Regions from separate parts of the Desemzia sp. FAM 23989 genome, predicted to be linked through region 3. Evidence: predicted binding sites of a transcription regulator. Region 3 holds the regulator's gene; each other region holds the start of a gene.

Region 1 (6,541 bases), on a different contig from region 3:
CACTAATTTCACGTTGACATGACCTGTTTCTATTTTTATCCCATTTTTGGAATACTCTCACAATCAGCAAAAAGACCTATTCTTTATGTGATAATTGGCGGTACCGTTCATACCAAATGTCCATGTAGGCCTGTGAAAAAGGACCTTTTCCTTCGTTGATCCAGTCCACAAGAATTTTCACATTTTCTTTTAGTATGTGATCAATATCTTCAGGATACTGCCATTTACGACTATGGTCTTCATACTCATCTACATCCAACAACCGTTTCTCGCCGTCTGGAAATACTTTGATATCTAAATCATAATCAATATATTTTAACCCTTCTTCATCAACAAGAGCTGGTGAGGCAAGGTTGCAATAATAAGATACTCCATTGTCACGGATCATTGCGATGATGTTGAACCAGTATTTTTTATGAAAATAAAGAATAGCAGGTTCTCTAGTTACCCATCTTCTACCATCTGCTTCCGTTACTAAAGTATGGTCGTTGCATCCAATCAAAGATTGATTACTGGTTTTTAGTACCATAGTATCTCGCCACGTGCGATGTAAACTGCCGTCGTGTTTATAGCTTTGGATTGTGATGTACTCTCCTTCTTTTGGATGATGCATCGCTAACCCAACTTTCTTTATCTCAAATAACTTAGATGAGATTTTTACTTTACCACGAGTATGAAAACACACTCGAATCATTAAATAGTATACCATAACCTTTTTAATAAAGTAAAAAAAACGTTGGATAAACAAACTTTTTTATTTGCTGACATTTCACCGTAGTCATGTCAGCTGAGTGCCTAATTTTTTTCAAATCTCTTCTTATAAGCTGCCCACATTTTCATTTGCGGTCCTGGAAAAGTGTATTGGTCAAAATCTTCTGGATTTACCCAAGAACAGTTTTCTGGTAGAGAATTGTCCGGTATGGTATTTATTTGCTGCCCATAATACAACGCCATATGCCATTTAAGATGGCTGAAGATATGGACCTCTCCTGCAAATGGTTCTTTTATCAGTACAGGTTCCAACCTATATTTCTCTGCTAGCTCTTGTGTTACATCTAACGTATGCTGTTTTACTTTTTCAGCATCCTCTAGTTTGACCAGCTTACCACGCACAAAAAAGTCGCTTAAGCTTTTTTCTTCAATCAATGGAAAAGTCCACATATTAGCCAATAAACCATTTGCAGGGCGTTTTTCCAACAGAAATTCTCCTTTAGCATTTTGAATGATCATTCCTGCATAATAAAGCGGTTTAGCTTTTTTCTTTTTACTCTTAACTGGATATTTCTCCCATGTTCTATTGATATAGGATTGATTAAACTCTTTCACCGGACTATTTTCTGGATGGTAATTCTTAGGCGTACAAATAGTGGCCCCCAGATCCATTAATGCTTGGTTGAAGTCGCCTGGTTTATAAGGGTCGATGATTTCTCTTAAGATATCTTCAAATATTTTTCGATTGGCGGGAACAGCAATATCTGCATCAATTTCAAATAAACGACTCAAGATCCGCATGATATTCCCATCCACAGCGGGCTCTGGCAGTCCGAAAGCCATACTGGATATGGCTCCAGTTGTATAGGGACCAATCCCTTTTAATTTGATAATTTCTTTAGGGTCATTTGGCATTTTCCCATCATAGTCTTCCATAATCTGAATAGCCGCTTTCTGCATGTTTCGAACACGCGAATAATATCCCAATCCTTCCCATGCTTTCAATAGAGTATCTTCTTCTGCGTTGGCTAAAGCTTCAATCGAAGGAAAAGTACGCATGAAATTTAAATAATAGGGGATGACAGTATCGACCCGCGTTTGCTGCAGCATAATTTCAGATACCCAAATACGGTATGGATCATTATTTTTTCTCCATGGCAGATCTCGCTTTTCAATATCATACCAACTCAGTAAAGTTGCTCGGAATCGCTCGATTCTCTCTTCTGACCACATTTTTATCCCATCAATCACTCTTGCTTCATGGTTGTTAACTGCTAACTTATTCATTCGTCTTCTAATTCCTTTTCTTCTATAAATTGATTGATCAAATCACCATTGAAACCTTTTTGGTAAAGACTAGCTTTGACCTTTTGAATTTTTTTACTTCCTTCAAGTTTAGATTGTTTTCGCCAAATTTTCTCACCTTGTTTTTTCAGCGCTTCGTATTCATCGTCTTCATCTTTTTCAGTATCCACTTGATTTAATATTTCGGTTATTTCATCATTGTTAAACCCTTTTTGCATCAGACCTTGTCTGACTTTGTTAGTTGTCTCTTTAGAAGAACTTCGCTTTGTCCGTTTAAGGACTTTTTTAGCAGCTGCTATCCCGTTTTCAACTCTTTGATCCATAGGGTATTCCAGCAAAGCTTGCTCAATGACCGTTTCTTTTATACCTCGCTTTTTCAATTCTTGACGGATATTGTATGGACCTTTTCCATTTAGATTAGCCGCCGTTCTTGTGTAGCTTTCCGCATAAGTGAGATCATCAATGTACTTCATTTCTTTCAATTTTTCAATCACGTTTATAGCTGTTTCTATACTAAATTCATGTTTGACTAGGTCATCTCGTACTTCTTTTTCTGACCGCAATGAATAACTCAAATAGTTCACTGCACGAGAAAATGCCTTACTGAAATTATCTTCCTGTTCCAGTTGTTGTTGGAACTCTTTCGTGACTTCCATTCCTTTAAACAGAACATGTTTGACTAATACTGCTTCGTCTACTGGGAATGCATATTCTTCATCTAAATAAATGTTGTATCTGCCTTTACGTTTTTGTGTTTCTATTTTAGTAATTTTAGGGACAGATTTATTTGAATTTGATGGTTGCTCATTTGGTATCAATACCAAAGCCCCCACCTCCTAGCTCTTATTTATTTCTCTTATAATAGCGTACCTCAAACAAACGTTCGAATCAATGATTTTCATTCTAAAAAAAGTCCTTTTATCTAAAAGAAACTGCTCATCCAGGAAAGTATTTTCTTGGATGAGCAGTTGGTTGCTCTCTAATATTTTGTGTCTTCGAATCCACAGAATGCGTCTACTGGAGATACGCCTTTGAATTCAGAACGACCTAACATTTTGTCGACTAAAGCTTTCATTGTAAATTCCTTACTGTCATAAGCATTGATGTATGTTTGTACTTGAGGCACATCAGCCAAATGGAACGGAGATTGCAATGAAACAAAGATTGTTGGTACTTCACGTATATAAAATGGAATGTCTGGAGTACCTTTTGATGCTGGCCATTGAATACGTTGGTCAGTATTTGGATTAACAACAGCTAAATTAATGATCAAGTCATAATTTTCTGTTAATTCAGAAATCGGACGTTTTTGTGCGTATACATTTGCTAACGCTGCTTTTCTCTCTTCTTCAGGCATCTTCATAATTTTTTCTTCAGCAGATTCTCAAATCGTTACTTCGAATCCTTCCGCTTCAAGCATTTCTTTCATTTTATCAGATGGCTTACCAGAATCACCGATCATAGCACCAAACCCACCTTGAGTCCCTTTAACGTCTACCAACAACACACGTTTGTGCGAGTTTGGAGAAACCGGGAAGATGTTTTCGTTGTTTTTAACCAATGTAATGGCTTGGTCAGCAACTTCTTCAGCGATTTTTTTATTTTCTGGAAGACCGATTTTTGCCATTGCTTCTTCTTTAGTAGGAAGCAATGCTGTTTTGGCTTTTTTGTGCAAACCTAGAGCAGCTTTTGTTCCTAAAATACGAGTCAACGCTTCTTGTAAACGATCTTCAGTGATCACACCATTTTTGTATCCATCCATCATCCATTGGAAGTCTTCATCTGGATCATTGAAGAATAAGAACAAGTCAGAACCAGCAGCAATAGAAGCTGGAAGCATATCTTTCCGTTTCATAGCACCTGTTAAAGCAACCATGTGACTTGCATCAGTAACAACTAATCCATTAAAGTCCATTTTGTCTCTTAATAAATCAGTCAAAATGTATTTGCTTAAAGTAGCAGGAAGATTTGCTTCTTGTACAGTAGCTTCTGGATTGAAATGACGAACATAAGCAGGTAATGAAATGTGACCAGCCATGATAGACGGTAAACCAGCATCAAATAAAGAGCTGTAAACTTTACCAAATGTTTGATCCCATTCTTCTACAGAATAGTGGTTAGGTGCAAATGATAAATGTTGGTCACGTTCATCTATTCCATCCCCGGGGAAATGTTTTGCAGCTGGTGCAATCCCACTTTCTTGAATTCCTCTCATATACTCTAAAGACAAATCAATCGTTTGATCCACATCTGCACCCAAGTACGAGTTGAGATGATTGGGTTACGCCAGTTGCGTAAAAGGTCAACGATTGGAGCAAAACTCCAGTTACATCCGATAGATGCTGCTTCAACTCCTGAAACACATCCCATTTCATAGGCATATTTAGGGTCGTTTGTAGCAGCGATTTTCACTTCATGACCAATGTATGTTCCATCAGTACAAGCACCATTTCCACCTGCTTCAGTGTTTGCTGCAATCAACAAGGGAATTTTACTGTTTTCTTGCAAAATACGGTTTTGTTCGTATACTTCTTCTGCTGTGCCTGGATTATAACGAACACCTGCAATATGATAATCGTTTACTATACCTGTTAAATATTCTTCTGTACGGCTTGAACCCATATTGATAAATAACTGCCCAATTTTTTCCTCGTCCGTCATATTTGAAATAGTGTTTTCAACCCAGTCGATAGATTCAGCATCTAAATGATAAGGTTTTTTCGTTAAATCTACTTTCATTATTCATTCTCCCTTCAATTTGTAAAACGTTTTCTATTTCATTATAGAAGAAATTTCAGGATATCACAATACAAAACAGAGTTTTATTATACATTTTTTTTGCTTTATGATATATAAAAAGCTTGTTGGGCAGTAACTGCCCAACAAGCTAAATAAAAACACTCAGTTTTAATTATCGTTTAGCGTCTCTTTATTAGGATCATCCTCCACTATTCCATATATTGGACCTCTGTCTACTGAACCATCTAATAAAGGATCTTCTTCATTTCCTACGATCGTTTCTTGTTCAGGTCTGATTTTTTTAGCTTCTTTGACTTCTGGGGTCTGGTCATGAGAAGAGCTCTCATCTCTTGCTTCAACAACCGCATCAGCTATGCTCGTTACCGGATTGTTTAGACTATCGTTCAAAATTTTATCTTCTTCAACAATAATAATGTAGTTTCCACTTGTTAAGTCCTCTTCAAATTTAACTGCATCATGCATTTCAATTCCATATTGTTCTAAAGTGGCTTCCTCATTTGAAGCAGAGAACATACTTTTGAATCGATTCCATGTTGATTTGTCTTCTACCGTCGCTACTTTATCTACTTGTACCGAAGTCAGCTCTTCTAAATTTTCCCGATTTCTCTGATTGGTGATGATAGTAATATCTCCCGATAAATAGTAACTTTCGTTCAATAACCGCCGCACTGCTTGTATGGTTTCTTCTATTGAAGTGTATGAACCTTCTATTCTTTTTCCCATAACCATCCTCCTTGCGTTCCTTTAATTAGCTAGTGGTAAATTCTCCCCCATCTACATGTAACACTTGTCCGGATACATAACTTGAATCGGAACAAGCTAAGTATACATAAGCTCCTGCTAATTCATAGGCTTTGCCAGGTCTGCCGAAAGGACCACTTTTACCCCAAGTTTTTAATTTTTCTTCATCAAATGTAGCAGGAATCATTGGTGTCATAATTGGACCTGGAGCTACTCCATTTACTCGAATTTCTTTCTCTAGGATTTCAGGATGTTGTGATAGTGATCTGGTAAAACTGACTATTGCCCCATTTGTAGCTGAGTAATCAAGGAAAAGAGGATTTCCTTGATAAGCTGTAATAGAAGCGGTGTTGATAATGGATCCTCCTTTTGGCATATGAGGATAAACAGCTTTTACAAAATAATACATGCTGTATACATTAGTACGGAATGTCCGATCAATTTGTTCAGCCGTTACATCTTGCAGTTTTTCTTGAACATGCTGTTCACCTGCATGATTGACATGAACATCTATTTCCCCCCAAGCATCTGCTACTTGTTTTACAACATCTTTTGCGAATTCTTCATTTCCTACATCACCTTTAAAGGCTAACGCCTGTACCCCAATTTCTTCCAAACGATTTTTGGTTTTGTCAGCATCCTCATCGTTTTCGTAATAAACGATCGCCACATTTGCGCCTTCTTTTGCAAATGCAATCGCTGTGGCTTGGCCAATACCGCTGTCGCCACCCGTTACAATCGTATTTTTCCCCTTTAACTTTTCTGCGGGTTTATAGTTTGGGTCCTCGACTTCAATTTCTTGTGGAACATCTGCCGTAGCGTCACTCATCAGATAATCTTTTTTTGGCTCTTGAGATCTTAGCTCATCATTTGACATATTCATTTCCAACCTCTCTAACTTTAATGGATGTTTCTTTTTAATGAATGCATTTTCAAATCTATTCACCATAAAGATATCAAAAAGAAGGGTTAGATACAAAAAAGACGCTCGAAAATAAGGATTCTACACTATTTGATGTTGGTA
Region 2 (6,541 bases), on a different contig from region 3:
GCATCACAACTGTATCAAACCAGCCAATACGACGCGGACGTCCAGTTGTTGTTCCGTATTCTTTCCCTATATCTCGAATCTGTTGTCCAATTTCATCATGCAATTCCGTTGGGAACGGACCATCACCTACACGAGAAGTATAGGCTTTACATACACCAACTACTTTATTGATTTTTGAAGGACCAACTCCGCTTCCGATTGTCACTCCACCAGCAACTGGATTCGAAGAAGTTACAAAAGGATAAGTGCCTTGGTCAATATCCAACATAACCCCTTGAGCCCCTTCAAATAAAACATTTTGCCCAGCCTCAAGAGCATCATTTAAAATAACGGTTGTATCTGTTACATATTTTTTGATTTCTTGGCCATATTGATAGTATTCTTCAAAAACAGTTTCAAATTCAATAGCTGTTGAATCATATAATTTAGTAAACAACCGATTCTTTTCTTCTAAGTTAACACGCAAACGTTCTTCAAAAAGCTCTTTATCCAATAAATCAGCAATCCGAATGCCTACACGAGAAACCTTATCCATATATGCTGGACCGATTCCTTTGATAGTTGTTCCGATTTTATTGGCGCCTTTAGAATCTTCTTGTAGTTGATCCAATTGAATGTGATACGGTAAGATAACATGTGCACGATCAGAGATTCGGAGATTGTCTGTACTGATTCCTTTTTCATGCAAATAAGCCAACTCTTGTACCAGAGCCTTAGGGTTAACCACTACTCCATTACCTATCACACTTATCTTTTCTGAAGAAAAGATACCAGAAGGAATAAGGTGCAGTTTATACGTTACGCCACCAAATTTAATCGTATGGCCTGCATTATCTCCACCTTGATAACGTGCAATCACATCCGCATTTTCACTCAAGAAATCGGTAATTTTTCCTTTTCCTTCATCGCCCCATTGTGTACCAACAACTACTACAGAAGACATAAAAACACCTCTTTTTTATTTTTAAAAATCCTTTTGTAGTGTACCAGTAATCTTTTTACTATTCAATAAAAAACGAACATTTTTATTATTTTATTTAAAATAAAGGTCCAAAGGCGAATCATTTCATCTTAAAGAAAAGTTAATGGCTTCATAAACGAACTTTATACTCGTTTATGAAGCCTTTAATTTTTTATGAGATGGCATCTTCAGGATAGTAAGATAAGGAAGAAAATTTATTGTACTCTTTAATAAATAATAATTTTACAGTTCCTCTTGCACCACTTCTGTTTTTTTCTATGATTACTTCTATCACGTTGTCTTCATCTGCTTCAAAGTTATCCTCGCCATCTTCTTGACCCTCGCGATCATAATAATCATCACGATAAAGAAACGCTACGATATCCGCATCTTGCTCGATTGAACCAGACTCACGAATATCACTCAATACTGGACGTTTATCTTGTCTTTGTTCCACGCCACGAGATAACTGAGATAACGCAATAACGGGAACTTTCAATTCTTTAGCTAATTTTTTTAACTGACGTGAAATTTCAGATACTTCTTGTTGACGACTTTCTTTACCTGTTCCTTCAATAAGTTGCAAATAATCAATTAGTATCAATCCCAGATTACCTTTTTCTTGCTTTAAACGACGACATTTGGCACGAATCTCAGCCACACGTATACCTGGAGTATCGTCGATATAAATACTCGCTTTAGATAAACTACCCATGGCAATAATCAAATTCTGCCATTCTTCTTCTGTTAAATTACCTGTTCTTAAATTACTGGCATCGATACTGCCTTCTGAACACAACATCCGGTTAACAAGAGACTCGGCTCCCATTTCCAGACTGAAAATAGCCACTGTTTCATCCGTTTTTGTTCCAACATTTTGAGCAATGTTTAAAGCAAAAGCCGTTTTCCCTACAGCCGGTCTGGCAGCTAAAATAATCAGCTCTTCTTTTTGCAAGCCAGCAGTCATTTTATCTAATAATTTGTATCCTGTTGGCAAGCCCGTAATTTCTTCATTATTTTGATACAATTGATCTATTTGAGCTACAGTTGAGTTTAACACATCTGAAATAGACAAAAAACCGGTCCTGCTTCGTCTCTCCGATACTTCTAAGATACTTCTTTCCGCATCATCTAAAATTGAAGCAACCTCATCAGATTCCTCATATCCTTTAGCCACAATTTCTGTGGCTGTATGAATAAGGTTTCTCAAAATGGATTTTTGTTCCACAATTTTTGCGTAATATTCCATGTTTGCCGCTGTTGGTACCGCCACTGCTAATTCTGTCAGATATGGAATACCCCCAATGTCTTCTAATTGGTTTCTGGATTCTAATGCATTTGTGATCGTAACGATATCAATAGCTTCATTTTCATCGTTGAGGTCCATCATAGCTTGAAAAACCATTTGATGACCACGACGATAAAAATCCTTAGCTTCTATAAACTCCAAAGCTCCAACAAGTGTATCCGCATCTAAGAAAATAGAGCCTAATACAGCTTGTTCAGCTTCAATACTTTGCGGTGGTAAACGATCTTGGAACGCTTCATTTGCCAAGTTTTTCAACTTCCTTTCAAATACATAAAAACGCTTGTACTGTTCCACATTCAATGTGTCATTTCTGCTATTATTCTAACTGAAAATCACTGAGATTACAATCTAACAAAGGGAACGTTTGTTCCTTTTGGCGTAAAGTTATCTTTTAGCGTCACATCATTCAATAGCATTTATTTTACCTTAGTTTGATTCCAATAAAATAAGTCAGCCAAGTTTTCTCTTGGCTAACTTATTTAGCGGTTCACTTTAATTTTCAGGTACAACCCGTACAGTAATTTCTGCAACAACTTGTGGATGAATTTTAACATCCATTACTTGAGTTCCTAAAGAACGCATAGGAACATTCAAGTCGATTTTTCGTTTATCCAATTCAATACCCAATTGTTTTTTTGCAGCAGAAGCGATTTGTTTCGTTGTTACCGATCCAAATAATCGACCATCATCAGCTGCTTTTGATTTGATCTCAATGGCATTTTCTTCTTTTTCCAGAAAGACTTTTAACTCTTTTGCCTCTTCAAGAATTTCAGCCTCTTGTTTTTCTTGTGCTTTTTTCTTTCCTTTTAACTCACTGACACTTGCAGCATTGGCTTCTTTCGCCAACCCTTTTTTAAATAAGAAATTTGAAGCGTACCCATTTGGTACTTCTTTCACTTCGCCTTTTTTACCTTGTCCTTTTACATCTTTTAAAAAAATAACTCTCATGTTGTTGCAGCCTCCTTAGTAGAATAATGAGCTAAAATAGCTTCTTTTAATTGTTTTTTAGCTTCAGTTACTGAACTATTTTCTAGTTGGGTAGCAGCATTTGACAAATGTCCGCCACCGCCCAATTCTTCCATAATAACTTGAACATTGATTTCACCTAAACTTCGAGCACTGATTCCAATACGTTTATCTAATCGCTTAAAAATTACAAAAGCGGCATCAACCTTACTCATAGATAGCATCGTATCGGCTGTTTGTGCTGCTACTACTGTATCATATTCTTGGTTTTCTTCACCAGCTACAACAGCCATATTAGGAGTAACAAATTCCATGGACTCTATTAAATGACTGCGAAGCAAATACGTATCCGTATCTTCTTTTAATAATCTTTGGATAAGCACAGCGTCCGCACCACAAGAACGTAAATAGCTTGCTGCATCAAAAGTACGTGACCCCGTGCGTAAAGAGAAACTCTTGGTATCCACTACTATACCACCCAACATAGCTGTTGCTTCGATTTTATTGATTGGTTCAGCTTCTTGAGATTGGTATTCAAATAGTTCAGTGACCAATTCAGCCGTTGATGATGCATACGGTTCAATATAAACTAATGCAGGATTTCCTGGGAACTCTTCTCCTCGACGATGATGGTCTATAACAACGACTCGATTTTTTTGCTTCAATAGATCAGGAGCAATCGCCATAGACGGTCGATGAAAATCAACCAGAATAACTAAAGTATTTTCTGTCATCATTTCCTCAGCAACTTTTGGGGTAATAATGTAACGACTGATCTGATTATCTTTTTCAATTTCTTCTATGAGTTTTTCAATGTCATGACTATATTGATCTGGCTCTACAACTACCCATGCTTCTTTGTTATTCATTTCAGCAATCCGTCTAATACCTAAAGCAGAACCGATAGCATCTAAATCCGGATTCATATGTCCCATTACAACAACTTGGTCAGCTTGCTTCATTAATTCTTGTAAAGCTTGACTGATCATCCTAGATCGAACACGCGTTCTTTTCTCCATTGGATTTGTTTTTCCGCCGTAATAACGCATCTCTCCAGATAAAGATTTAATAACCGCTTGGTCACCACCCCGTCCCAGCGCTAAATCTAGATTGCTCTGAGCAAGACTAGCCAACTCATTTAAATTTTCATTTTCTTTATCAGCTTCTGTATATGCGATACCAATACTTAAAGTGAGCGGAATATTTTGTTTAGAAGTTTTTTCTCTTATTTGGTCTAAGATACTAAAATTTTCTGCTTCCATTTGCTTTAACGATTTGCGGTGCATGAATACAATAAACCGATCTTCAGAAACTCGTTTTAAATAAATTTGATGTTCTTTGGCCCAGTTTGATAATTGAGTAGTAATAAATGTATTGATATTTGAGATGTTTCTATCTGTCATACCTTGAACAATTTCATCGTAATTATCAACAAAGATATTTCCTAAAACAAATTTTTCATTTTGATACCGTTGTTTAACTTGACTATATTCAGATATATCCATCAAATAAATCACTCGGATATCTTCCTGGATGATGATTTGGTAACTCTTATCTCCCCATACAATAGTTGTTAAGTTATCTGCATGACTTTGTCTGATTAACTGGTTTAACTCTTCATCAATCTCTTCGATTTTTTTCCCTAGTATTTCTTCTTGATAGCCTATATGTGCTTGAAAATAAGGATTGGTCCATTGCACTTTATAGTCTTCATCAAATAGAATGATTCCAATTGGCATTTTAATCAACGCTTCTTGTTCGCCCCGCTTAATACGGTAAGAAAGATCATCGATATATTTATTGATTTTTCCTATCATTCGTTTTGAAAAGAAATAAATCAATAATAAGAATACAATGAAAATAACCAACATAACCAGTCCGATAATGACGTTAGAAAAAAAGCCTAACAAAATAACAATTAATTGTATGACAATCAATGCTACTGCAGCTAGTTTAACATTTTCATTTTTTAAAAACTGTGGGAGTTTTTCATCTGTTAATTTATTTTTCATTTATAACTCCTTTTCTCCTTCGCCTCTGACCACCGTTCTGTTCTATTCTACCACTTATCTTATTGAGATACTAGAACGTTGACAAAGTCTTTGGAGACACCAACACCTGTTGTTCCAACTTAGTTTTACTGATGTGTACATCTCTTTTAAAATGTTTCACATGAAACATTTTTCTCTTACAAATGGAATTAAAAAAGACCGTGCTGGTTATAAGCTCACGGTCTTTTTGAATAATTTATTTTATTCTTCAGTAACGAACGGTAATAATCCCATTACGCGTGCACGTTTGATAGCTTTAGTCAACTTACGTTGGTTTTTAGCATATGTTCCAGTTACACGACGAGGTAAAATTTTACCACGTTCAGAAATAAATCTTTTTAGAAGATCAACATCTTTGTAATCAACTTTTTCAATATGATTAGCAGCAAAGAAATCAACCTTACGGCGCTTACGTCCGCCTCTGCGTTGTACCATTTCATTTCCTCCTTTAATTAATCGATTTTAGAACGGTAAGTCATCGTCAGAGATATCAATAGGTTGTCCACTTGATTCAAAAGGATCAGAGTTTCCAAAATTTTGATAATCTCTAGCAGGAGTTTGTTGGGATTGTGATTTGTTTTGATTAGCATTAAAAGAATTAAAGTTATTTGACGAATTGGATGTAGTTGATCCATTGTCTTGTGCTCTTCTTTGATCTGTAACAGATTTTGGTTCAAGCATTGAGAAATTATCTACTACAATTTCAGTAACATAAACTTTTTGACCTTGCTGGTTATCATAAGAACGTGTTTGAATACGGCCTTCTACCCCAACTAAAGATCCTTTTTTCGTGAAGTTTGCTAACGTTTCTGCTGTTTTTCTCCATGCAACACAGTTGATAAAGTCAGCTTCACGTTCTCCACTTTGATTAGTGAATTGTCTATTGACTGCTACAGTAAAGGAAGCTACTGCTGTTCCATTAGACGTGTATCTTAAATCTGCATCTTTAGTCATTCTTCCAACTAACACTACATTATTAATCACTATATCCGCTCCCTTCCGATTGTTTCACATGAAACAATTAAATTAATCGTCTTCTCTAACGATCATATGGCGTAAGATATTATCATTAATCTTAGCTAAGCGATCAAATTCATTGATAGCCGCTGCATCTGAAGAAGTTAAATGTACGAGACGGTATAATCCTTCTCTGTAACCTTTAATTTCATATGCTAAACGACGTTTCGCCCAGTCTTTAGATTCAGTTACCTCAGCACCATTATCTTTTAAAATGTTATCGAAACGTTCTACTAA
Region 3 (6,541 bases):
AAGTGGCAGATCGAATATCAGGAAACACTCGTCTGTCAACAGTCGGCAAATTGGAAATCAATGAGTGGAATGGTTCTAGAAAATTACAGTTGCGGATTGAAGATATAGCTGTTAAAGGTATCCAATGCTTTGATTATCGAAGCACACAAATTCCAGAATCATTATGGAATAAGCAAAACGCTGATTTCGTATTCTTTGATTCTGCGAACTATGAACAGTACCAAGAAAAGATGCCCGCTTCAAGCAAAGCTTACTTGATCCAGACACGAAAAGATGCTAAGCAATTTTTGATGCAGCATTCATTATTGGTATTGGTGGATTGTCCACCTTCATTGACCATTCTTTCTTTATTGATTGAACACAATAAACCGGAAAATGTTTTGTATTCTTTTCACAGTACAACGAATGATTATTTAGAAGGTATGCCAAATCGGCAACATTTTGCGAATGCATACAAGTTCATTTTGTCTCATCAGAATATTGATGTGAAAAATCAGCTGGGTATTTTAGCAAAAACACTGAATATGAAAGAAAATCGAGTAATATTCATTCTGCAGGTGTTTTTTGAGGTTGGATTTGTTAAAATAGAATCCGGACTTCTTAATCGAGTGGAAACAAATGAGAAAAAAGATTTAACACAATCTATTACGTACCAGAAAAAAGTACAACGTATCGAGGCGGAAGAAAGATTAGTCTATAGTCATGCTTGGGAAGTTGAGCAATGGCTAATGAATCAAATAACCATCAGCGAATAAAGAAGAATTTGACTGGTGAACGGAGGACAAAAAGAATGGATTTAAAAAAATATATTTCTGATGTAGAAAATTTTCCTGAAGAAGGGATTATTTTTAGAGATATTTCACCATTAATGGCAGATGGAGAGGCATACCGTTTTGCAACAAATGAAATCGTAGCATATGCTAAAGATAAAGGTGTAGAAATGATCGTAGGTCCTGAAGCTCGCGGATTTATTGTCGGATGTCCAGTTGCCTATCAAATGGGAATCGGCTTTGCTCCAGCTCGTAAAAAAGGCAAATTGCCTCGTGAAACCGTAGAGGTTACTTATGGTTTGGAATACGGGAAAGATACGCTGCAATTGCATAAAGACAGCATCAAACCAGGGCAAAAAGTATTGGTGTGTGATGATTTATTAGCTACTGGCGGAACGATTGCTGCAACCATCGAATTGATTGAATCTTTAGGTGGAGTAGTTGTGGGAACAGCTTTTATTGTAGAGTTAAAAGATCTAAAAGGCCGCGAAAAAATCAAAGGCTATGATATCCTTGCTTTAGCAGAATATTGATCAACACATAAAGAACTATCTCCTGTTGAGATAGTTCTTTATGTGTTGTTTAAGGAATATGGAAAGAATTTGTTGAAAGCGGACGGAAGAAAAAAAGTACTGTATAACTAGTGCATATGAGGTGATTAGATGAACTTGAATAATTTTATGCACGAAAATTACCCCAATCTTCAGCTGAGACCACCTTTGTTTTATAATTGGGGTATTGGGATTCGTTTTGAACTTGGCCTAGAAAAGGAATGGTTCTTTGATTCTTCAAACAACTTGTATGTATTAGGATGTTATAATAGAGCAATTACTTTATTTGAATCGTTGCATTCACCAACAGATGATATTTTTGTTGTGATGGATATGAACAACTTTGACGTAAGAAAAAAACTGAAACGTCAGTTACAGAATTTTTCTCCGTACATAAAAAAATCATTGTTCTACAGCTTAAAACATCAAGAATTGCCTTTTATTTTTCCAGAAGACGATGAGGATGGCACACGTAAAACCAACAGATTTACTTTAACATGCAAAACAATGGATTTAAACCATGTTGCCTTGCTGAAAGCTGTTTGCAACCAAGATTTAGGCTTTAATCCGAGTATTTCTCATAATGTTTACGTGATAAATATCCAGAAAAAAACGATTTTCCATACTTATGATGATAGAGGTTGTGATGTATTGGCAACTTCGCCTGCAGCAATAAAAGAGATCTATACAAAATATAGTGACTGGATTTTAGATTATGACAGAGTTGAAATAGATAAACTATTCGAATAAAAAGAGATTGTCCAAAAAGCGAGTCCCACTCGATTTTTGAAACAATCTCTTTTTTGTTTATAAAACATGGCTTCGATAAAGACCGACAACTTTTCCTAAAATAGATACTTCTTGTAAGATGATCGGGCTCATAGTATCGTTTTCTGGTTGTAGTCTGTAATGATCTTGTTCGATAAAGAATCGTTTGCATGTAGCTTCATCTTCAGTTGTCATTGCAATGACAATGTCGCCGTTATCCGCACTGGATTGTTTACGGACGATAACTTCGTCTCCATCAAGAATCCCAGCGTTGATCATACTTTCTCCTCGAATGGTCAACATAAACAATGAACCATTTTCATACTCTAAACTGGGTGGGATAGGGAAAAAATCTGTCGCTTCTTCTACAGCTAATATCGGCTCTCCAGCTGTAACGGTACCCAATAAAGGAATTTTATTTAAACCAACTCCTAATTGAGATAAACCGGCAGTTGTCAATTCAATAGTTCTAGGTTTACTCGGATCGCGATGAATAAAGCCGTTTTTTTCCAAACGAGATAAATGTCCATGAACAGTTGATGTAGAGGACAACGATACTGCTTGACCAATCTCTCTAACAGTCGGCGGGAAACCTTTCTCTTTTACTTGTTCATAAATGTATTGTAAAACTTCAATTTGTCTAGACGCTGGTGATTTTTTCATCATTTTATAAACACCTCAATTCTTATTTACTCTTACTGTTAGAATAGCATAAACGAATCCTTTTTTCAAACAAACGTTCGCCTTTTTTGAAGATAATGACCAGTTGTTGAGTTATAATGTCATTTTATCGTCGGTATAACATATAGAAGATCGAATCAACAGACAATCCAGCTGTATTTTTTAGTCATTTTTGGTATATTGGTTAAGGAAGTAGAAAGGATGAAGATAATGTTATCAAAAGAAGAAATAAACCGGATCAATGAGTTAGCTAAAAAATCAAAAACAGAAGAAGGTCTAACTCTTTCGGAACAAGTAGAACAAAAAAAATTGCGTGAAGATTATCTAACAGCTTTCAGAGGTGGAATGAGAAACCATATTGAAGGCATGAAAGTGGTTGACGAAGAAGGAAACGATGTAACGCCTGATAAAGTCAAGAAAATTCAAAAAGATAAAGGTCTGCATGGCAGATAAAAAAAATTCGAAATAGTTCCCATTTGTTTACAAAAAAATGGTATGATATAGAAGCAATGTAAGCAGTTTAATAAGCTTGAAATTTGAAAGGAATGATATTTTTTGTTCGATAAAGTAGATCAATTAGCTGTAGATACCATTCGTACGTTAAGCATTGACGGAGTTCAAAAAGCCAACTCCGGTCACCCTGGATTACCTATGGGTGCTGCACCAATGGCATATGTGTTATGGACAAAGCACTTAAAAGCCAATCCAAAAAATTCCCACTGGGTCGACCGCGACCGCTTTGTACTTTCTGCAGGTCATGGATCCATGATGTTGTACAGCATGCTGCATTTGGCAGGATACAAAGTTTCAATTGGTGATTTAAAGAGTTTCCGTCAATGGGAAAGTAAAACTCCAGGACATCCAGAAGTACACTATACAGATGGTGTAGAAGCAACAACCGGTCCTCTTGGACAAGGAATTGCCAATAGTGTAGGTATGGCCATGGCTGAAGCTCACTTAGCAGCTACTTACAATAAAGAAGGTCACAGCATTGTGGATCACTATACTTATGCTTTATGTGGTGATGGAGATTTAATGGAAGGTATATCAGCAGAAGCAGCGAGTTTAGCTGGACACTTGAAATTAGGCAAATTGGTCGTTCTATACGATTCAAATGACATTTCTTTAGATGGGCCTACATCAAAAGCCTTTACAGAAAACGTTGGTCAACGTTTCGAAGCTTATGGTTGGGAACACATTTTAGTAAAAGATGGAAATGATTTAGAAGAAATCAATGCAGCGATTGAAAAAGCAAAAGCTAATTCAGATCAACCTACATTGATCGAAGTGAAGACCGTTATCGGATTTGGTGCTCCTAACGCAGGATCACACAAAGTTCATGGTGCCCCATTAGGTATCGAAGGAGTAGAAGCGACTAAAAAAGCTTACGGTTGGGAAGGGGAAGACTTCTACGTGCCGGTTGAAGCTCAAGCTCGTTTTGAAGAAACAATGGTTACACCAGGCGAAGAAGCTGAAACAGAATGGGAAAAAGCTTTTGAAGCTTACCGTCAAGAATTCCCTGAATTAGCTCAACAATTTGAGGCAGGATTTAACGGCGATTTACCTGAAGGGTGGGACAAAGATTTGCCTGTATACGAAGAAGGCGATGCGGCTGTAGCTTCTCGTAAATCAGGTAGCGATACTTTGAATGCTATTGCTAAAAATGTTCCGAATTTCTGGGGCGGTTCAGCTGACTTGTCTTCATCGAACAACACGATGATTGATAATGTCACTGATTTTCAAGCTGGTCAATACGAAGGACGCAACATTTGGTATGGTGTTCGTGAATTCGCCATGACGGCTGCTGCTAACGGAATTATGCTGCACGGTGGTACAAAAACTTATGTAGGAACATTCTTTGTCTTTACAGATTATTTAAGAGCTGCAGTTCGTTTGGCGGCTATTTCTAAGTTGCCTGTAACGTATGTGTTTACACATGATTCAGTAGCAGTTGGTGAAGATGGTCCTACTCATGAACCAGTAGAGCACCTTTCAAGCTTACGCAGTATGCCAAACTTGACTGTTCTTCGTCCGGCTGATGGAAATGAAGTCACAGCTGCTTGGGAGATTGCACTGAAATCAACTGATCACCCAACAATGTTGGTGTTGAGTCGTCAAAACTTGCCGGTTTTACCAAAAACCAAAGAAATGGCACGCGAAAATGTTCAAAAGGGTGCTTATGTTCTTTCACCACAAGAGGGAGAACAACCTGAAGGTATCCTAATGGCTACAGGTTCTGAAGTGGCATTAGCATTGGAAGCTCAAAAAGAATTGAAAGCTCAAGGAAAAGACGTATCAGTCGTTTCTATGCCAAGCTTTGATTTATTTGAAAAACAAGATGCGGCTTATAAAGAAAGTGTCTTGCCGAAAGAAGTACGCAAACGCGTTTCGATTGAAATGGGAGCTACTTTTGGTTGGGAACGTTATGTTGGCCTAGATGGAGCGACTGTTGGAATCGACAAATACGGTGCAAGTGCTCCTGGCGAAACGGTCATTAAAAATTACGGTTTTACCACAGAAAATATTGTAGAGGTATTTAATACTCTTTAAAAATGAATAATTTTTTGAGGCGGAAGCTGTACAAAATGATTCGTTTTGTACAGCTTCCGCCTTTTTAAGAGCTGTTAAAAGAAGAGTGCGAATACGTAAAAGAAATGATTGCTATTTATTTTTTTCATTTTTTTTAGTACAATTAACAACTGAGAGGTATTGAAAGGAGTGAAAGGTACAATGAACGTAATGTTAGCAATCGTTTTAATTATAATTGCTTTACTTGCTGGTTTAGTTGGAGGATTCTTTATATCTAGAAAATACATGATGGATTATTTCCAAAAAAATCCGCCAGTCAATGAAGACATGTTACGCATGATGATGATGCAAATGGGACAAAAACCATCTGAAAAGAAAATCAAACAAATGATGGCATCTATGAAAGTACAATCTGAGAAACAAAACAAGAAAAAATAAACATTTTTTTACTTAATAAACGAAGCGGACAGAAGAACATTCTGTTCGTTTTTTTGGTTCTACAGTATTTGACATTGGTAAGTAGAAAATACCGTTCTTTTTAATGCTAAACCTTTTAAAAATACATTTCTCTGCCAACATTAGAAGAGAAAGAACTTTTTTAAAATGAATTGTATACAAAAAGAGATGCGCCGGTATAAAACGGCACATCTCTTTTCTTTAGTTCATTATTTGTATTCGTAACGATAAGTAGGATCAATTTCTTTGTCTAATTGATCAAATGCACTTTGGATCTGAGTCTCGATCAAAGACAAGTTTTCTTTGTTTAATTTTGTTTTACGGTCCACATAAATAGGATCTCCAAAGCGAACAATAACTTTTTTTCGTTTGATCAAGTCAGTTAAGGTTAATGGTCCTTGATACACTGCTGGGACCATTGGGACGCCGCTTAATTTTGCAATTGTAGGAGCTCCACCTTTTAGTTCAGCGGAGTGTCTAGTCCCCGTTGGAAACATAGCCAAACTGAGTTTTCCTTCTTTCAGTATTTTGACCGGCTTTTTAATAGCACTAGGGCCAGGATTTTGTCTATCAACAGGAAAAGCATTCGCATTACGAATAATCCATCCTAGTACGGGGTTTTTAAAGAGTTCTTTTTTAGCCATGAAAGCAAATTCCGTTTTATTCGCTCCTAAGGCTAAGTAAACCGGGTCGATCCAAGTACGATGCGGAGCGATTAAAATATACGATTCATTTTGAGGTAATTTGTCTCTTTGTTGGTAATGAGCATTCCCGTTCAGTATAAAG

The links. Region 3 encodes LexA, which represses DNA repair genes until DNA is damaged. Its sites were predicted from a motif close to CNAACANNTGTTNG; they were not measured.
Region 1: a site for LexA is predicted at 2,889-2,902, ahead of recX (recombination regulator RecX). Genes of this name have one in related genera too.
Region 2: a site for LexA is predicted at 2,628-2,641, ahead of dnaB (replicative DNA helicase). Genes of this name have one in related genera too.

Annotation. Positions count from the first base shown of each region.
Region 1 is NZ_JBGQQT010000014.1:43,124-49,664, reverse strand. Features, by position in the region: gene ACEN36_RS08955 (DUF402 domain-containing protein) at 77-613, opposite strand; gene mutY (A/G-specific adenine glycosylase) at 796-1,998, opposite strand; gene recX (recombination regulator RecX) at 1,995-2,840, opposite strand; partial or broken gene ACEN36_RS08940 (glycoside hydrolase family 3 protein) at 2,996-4,755, opposite strand; gene ACEN36_RS08935 (general stress protein) at 4,924-5,499, opposite strand; gene ACEN36_RS08930 (SDR family oxidoreductase) at 5,525-6,400, opposite strand.
Region 2 is NZ_JBGQQT010000003.1:346-6,886, reverse strand. Features, by position in the region: gene ACEN36_RS02790 (adenylosuccinate synthase) at 1-943, opposite strand, end outside; gene dnaB (replicative DNA helicase) at 1,134-2,516, opposite strand; gene rplI (50S ribosomal protein L9) at 2,763-3,218, opposite strand; gene ACEN36_RS02775 (DHH family phosphoesterase) at 3,215-5,248, opposite strand; gene rpsR (30S ribosomal protein S18) at 5,489-5,722, opposite strand; gene ssb (single-stranded DNA-binding protein) at 5,750-6,271, opposite strand; gene rpsF (30S ribosomal protein S6) at 6,314-6,541, opposite strand, start outside.
Region 3 is NZ_JBGQQT010000010.1:74,781-81,321, reverse strand. Features, by position in the region: gene recJ (single-stranded-DNA-specific exonuclease RecJ) at 1-755, shown strand, start outside; gene ACEN36_RS07530 (adenine phosphoribosyltransferase) at 791-1,303, shown strand; gene ACEN36_RS07525 (DUF3885 domain-containing protein) at 1,433-2,071, shown strand; gene lexA (transcriptional repressor LexA) at 2,129-2,752, opposite strand; gene ACEN36_RS07515 (DUF896 family protein) at 2,981-3,223, shown strand; gene tkt (transketolase) at 3,326-5,320, shown strand; gene ACEN36_RS07505 (YneF family protein) at 5,501-5,737, shown strand; gene ACEN36_RS07500 (lysophospholipid acyltransferase family protein) at 5,965-6,541, opposite strand, start outside.